2 regions of the Pseudomonas sp. S2_A05 genome follow, and region 1 is predicted to be linked to the other one. Evidence: predicted binding sites of a transcription regulator. Region 1 holds the regulator's gene; the other holds the start of a gene.

Region 1 (2,191 bases):
CGGCTATCTGCCGCAAGAAGCGTCGATCTTCCGTAAACTGTCGGTCGCCGACAACATCATGGCGATCCTCGAGACCCGCCCGGAGCTGGACAAGGCCGGTCGTCGCAAGGAGCTGGAAAGCCTGCTGCAGGAATTCCACATCAGCCACATCCGCGACAACCTCGGCATGAGCCTGTCCGGTGGTGAACGCCGCCGGGTGGAAATCGCTCGCGCCCTGGCGACGGCACCGAAATTCATACTGCTCGACGAACCGTTCGCCGGCGTTGACCCGATCTCGGTCGGCGACATCAAGCAGATCATCCATCACCTCAAGGCCAAGGGCATCGGCGTGCTGATCACCGACCACAACGTGCGTGAGACGCTGGATATTTGCGAAACCGCTTACATCGTCAACGACGGTCAACTGATCGCTGAAGGCGATGCCGAGACCATCCTGGCCAACGATCTGGTCAAGGAAGTGTATCTGGGTCACGAGTTCCGCCTGTAAGCGCGACAGCGCTGTATCGATTCAAGGCGCATTTATCCGCTTTAATTGTTACAGCGCTCTAGGCAAACACTTCAGTTTCAGGCATATAATTTGCTTAAGTTTGGCGCTTCGGCGCCCTGTAGTGGATGGCGCAAAGCGCCGGCGAATAAGGTGTTAAGCCCCTGCCATGAAACCATCGCTAGTCTTGAGAATGGGCCAGCAGCTGACGATGACACCGCAGCTGCAACAGGCCATCCGCCTGCTCCAATTGTCGACCCTGGACCTGCAACAGGAGATCCAGGAGGCTCTGGAATCCAATCCGATGCTCGAGCGCCAGGAAGAAGGCGACGACTTCGACAACGCCGATCCGCTGGCCGACAACGCCGAACAGAAGCCCGCCGAAATCCAGGAACCCTCCTACCAGGAAACCGCCCCGACGGTGGATAACCTCGAGGATGGCGATTGGAACGAGCGTATCCCCAACGAACTGCCAGTGGATACTGCCTGGGAAGACGTCTACCAGACCAGCGCCAGCAGCCTGCCGAGCAGCGATGACGATGAGTGGGATTTCACCACCCGCACGTCGGCCGGCGAGAGCCTGCAAAGCCATCTGCTCTGGCAACTGAACCTGGCACCGATGTCCGACACCGATCGCCTGATCGCCGTGACTCTGATCGACTGCATCAACAATCAGGGCTATCTGGACGAAACACTCGAAGAGATTCTTGAAGCGTTCGACCCGGAACTGGACATCGAGCTCGACGAAATCGAAGCTGTCCTGCATCGCATCCAGCAATTCGAGCCCGCCGGTATCGGCGCACGCAACCTCAGCGAATGCCTGCTGCTGCAATTGCGCCAGCTGCCCGCGAAGACGCCGTGGCTGACCGAGGCCAAGCGTCTGGTCGCCGATTACATCGACCTGCTCGGCAGCCGCGATTACAGCCAGTTGATGCGGCGCATGAAGCTCAAGGAAGACGAGCTGCGCCAGGTCATCGAACTGGTGCAGAGCCTCAATCCGCGTCCCGGCTCACAGATCGAGTCGACCGAAGCCGAATACGTCATTCCCGACGTGATCGTGCGCAAGGACAACGAGCGCTGGCTGGTCGAGCTGAACCAGGAATCGGTGCCTCGCCTGCGCGTCAACGCCCAGTACGCCGGTTTCGTGAAGCGTGCCGACACCAGCGCCGACAACACTTTCATGCGCAACCAGTTGCAGGAGGCCCGCTGGTTCATCAAGAGCCTGCAGAGCCGCAACGAAACCCTGATGAAAGTGGCCACGCAGATCGTCGAACATCAGCGCGGCTTCCTCGAATACGGCGACGAAGCAATGAAGCCGTTGGTATTGCATGACATCGCCGAAGCGGTCGGCATGCACGAATCGACGATTTCCCGGGTGACCACACAAAAATTCATGCATACCCCGCGCGGTATTTATGAGCTGAAATACTTTTTCTCCAGCCACGTCAGCACCTCCGAAGGCGGCGAATGCTCGTCCACGGCGATCCGCGCGATCATCAAGAAACTGGTCGCTGCGGAAAATCAGAAAAAGCCGTTGAGTGACAGCAAGATCGCTGGTTTACTGGAGGCACAAGGCATTCAGGTGGCTCGCCGCACCGTCGCCAAGTACCGCGAATCCCTCGGAATCGCGCCTTCGAGCGAACGCAAGCGGTTGATGTAAGCCACGTTACAGCGTTCCAGTGGCAGGCTTTTCGGCCTGCCGCTTTA
Region 2 (2,191 bases), 650 kb from region 1:
CGCGCGCGGTGAGTTTCGTCAGGATCTCTATCACCGCTTGAACGTGCTGTCGCTGCACATCCCGCCGCTGCGCGAGTGCCTCGACGGTCTGACGCCGCTGGTTGAACACTTTCTCGACCAGGCCAGTCGGCAGATCGGTTGTCCGCTGCCGAAACTGGCCCCGGCGGCGATGGATCGCCTCAGCCATTACCACTGGCCGGGCAATGTGCGGCAACTGGAGAACGTGCTGTTCCAGGCGGTTTCCCTGTGCGACGGCGGCACGGTCAAGGCCGAACATATTCGCCTGCCGGATTATGGCGTGCGTCAGCCGCTTGGCGATTTTTCCCTCGACGGAAGTCTGGACGAGATCGTCGGGCGTTTCGAAAAAGCGGTGCTGGAACGCTTGTATTCCGAGCATCCAAGCAGTCGGCAGTTGGGCAAGCGACTCGGTGTGTCGCACACGACGATTGCCAACAAGTTGCGTGAGTATGAGGTTGGCAAAACCTCCGAAAGCTAAATAGAGCCTTTGTGGCGAGGGGATTTATCCCCGATGGGCGGCGAAGCCGCCCCGCTTTTTCTTCCCAGCGACCTCATTTGCAGGCTTGGCGACTGCTGCGCAGCCGAACGGGGATAAATCCCCTCGCCACAGGATCTCCATCCCCCGCCGAACTCAGGATTGCCACTAACCGGCATGACACCGCCGGTTTTTCGTCTTCGACCCATTTCAGATTCCCCCTCCGATCCCCCCAAGTCCCCTGTTTACCGGGCCTTCGCCCGCCAATAAAAAGTTGGTCTGCAAATTGCTTATGGCTGAGCAGTACAGCGGTGGGCGGCAAACGTCCGGCATGCAGAGGAAACACTGTGGACAAGTACCTTTATGTGGCAATGACCGGCGCCAGCCAGAACGCACTGGCGCAGCGGGCGCATGCCAACAACCTGGCGAACATTTCCACCAACGGCTTCCAGCGCGACCTCGAGCAGGCGCGTTCGATGCCGGTATTCGGTGACAGCTTTCCGGCGCGCGCGTTTGCCATGAGCGAACGTCCTGCCACCGACTTCACGCCGGGCTCGCTGGTGCAGACCGGTCGTGAACTCGACGTCGCGGTATCCGGCAACGGTTTCATCGCCGTGCAAAACCCCAGCGGTGGTGAAAGCTACGTGCGTACCGGCAGCCTCAACATCGACGCCCTCGGCGTACTGCGCGCCGGCAACGGCATGCCGGTGATCGGTAATGGCGGCCCGATCGCCGTGCCGCCCGAGCAGCAGGTCGAAGTCGGCGAAGACGGCACCATCAGCATTCGCGCAATGGGCGAAGGTCCGCGCGTCATGGCCGAAGTCGACCGGATCAAGCTGGTCAACCCGGACATCAAGAACATGAACAAAGGCCTCGACGGTTCGATTTACACCAAGGACGGCCAGCCGGCGCAAGCCGACGCCAACGTCAAACTGGTCTCGGGTTTCCTTGAGTCGAGCAACGTCAATGCCGTGGAAGAAATGACTTCGGTGCTGGCCCTGGCCAAGCAATTCGAGTTGCACGTCAAGATGATGAACACCGCCAAAGACGACGACCAGGCCATGGCTCGGGTCTTGCAGATCAGCTAATTATCAGAACGTCGCGCCGTAAAACAGGCGCACGAGGAGAATCGAATGCTTCCGGCTCTATGGGTTGCCAAAACCGGTCTGTCCGCCCAGGACACCAACCTGACCACCATTTCCAACAACCTGGCGAACGTTTCGACCACGGGTTTCAAACGTGACCGTGCCGAGTTCCAGGACTTGCTCTATCAGATCAAGCGTCAGCCAGGCGCCCAGTCGACCCAGGACAGCGAACTGCCGTCGGGTCTGCAAGTGGGTACCGGTGTGCGCATTGTCGGCACCCAGAAAAACTTCACCGCCGGCAGCCTGCAAACCACCGAGCAGCCGCTGGACATGGCCATCGACGGTCGCGGTTTCTTCCAGATCCTGCAGCCGGACGGCACCACGTCCTACACCCGTGACGGTACTTTCCACCTCGACTCCAATGGCCAGATCGTCAACGCCAGCGGTTTCGCCCTGGAACCGGCGATCATCATCCCGAACGATGCGCAGACCTTCACTGTTGGCCGTGACGGCACCGTGTCGATCACCATCGCCGGCAACCCGGCCTCGCAAGTGATCGGCAACCTGCAGACCGCCGACTTCATCAACCCGGCCGGTCTGCAAGCAGTGGGCA

The links. The regulator sigma-54, encoded in region 1, starts transcription at its own class of promoters, with help from an activator protein. The targets are predictions, from matches to a motif close to ANTGGCATNNANNTTGCTNT.
Region 2: a site for sigma-54 is predicted at 767-786, ahead of AB4O12_RS01880 (flagellar basal body rod protein FlgF). Genes of this name have one in related genera too.

What each region holds. Positions count from the first base shown of each region.
Region 1 covers NZ_CP162775.1:5,719,808-5,721,998, reverse strand. The annotation lists gene lptB (LPS export ABC transporter ATP-binding protein) at 1-487, shown strand, start outside; gene AB4O12_RS25795 (RNA polymerase factor sigma-54) at 654-2,144, shown strand.
Region 2 covers NZ_CP162775.1:395,128-397,318, forward strand. The annotation lists gene AB4O12_RS01875 (sigma-54-dependent phenylalanine hydroxylase transcriptional regulator PhhR) at 1-496, shown strand, start outside; gene AB4O12_RS01880 (flagellar basal body rod protein FlgF) at 841-1,581, shown strand; gene flgG (flagellar basal-body rod protein FlgG) at 1,627-2,191, shown strand, end outside.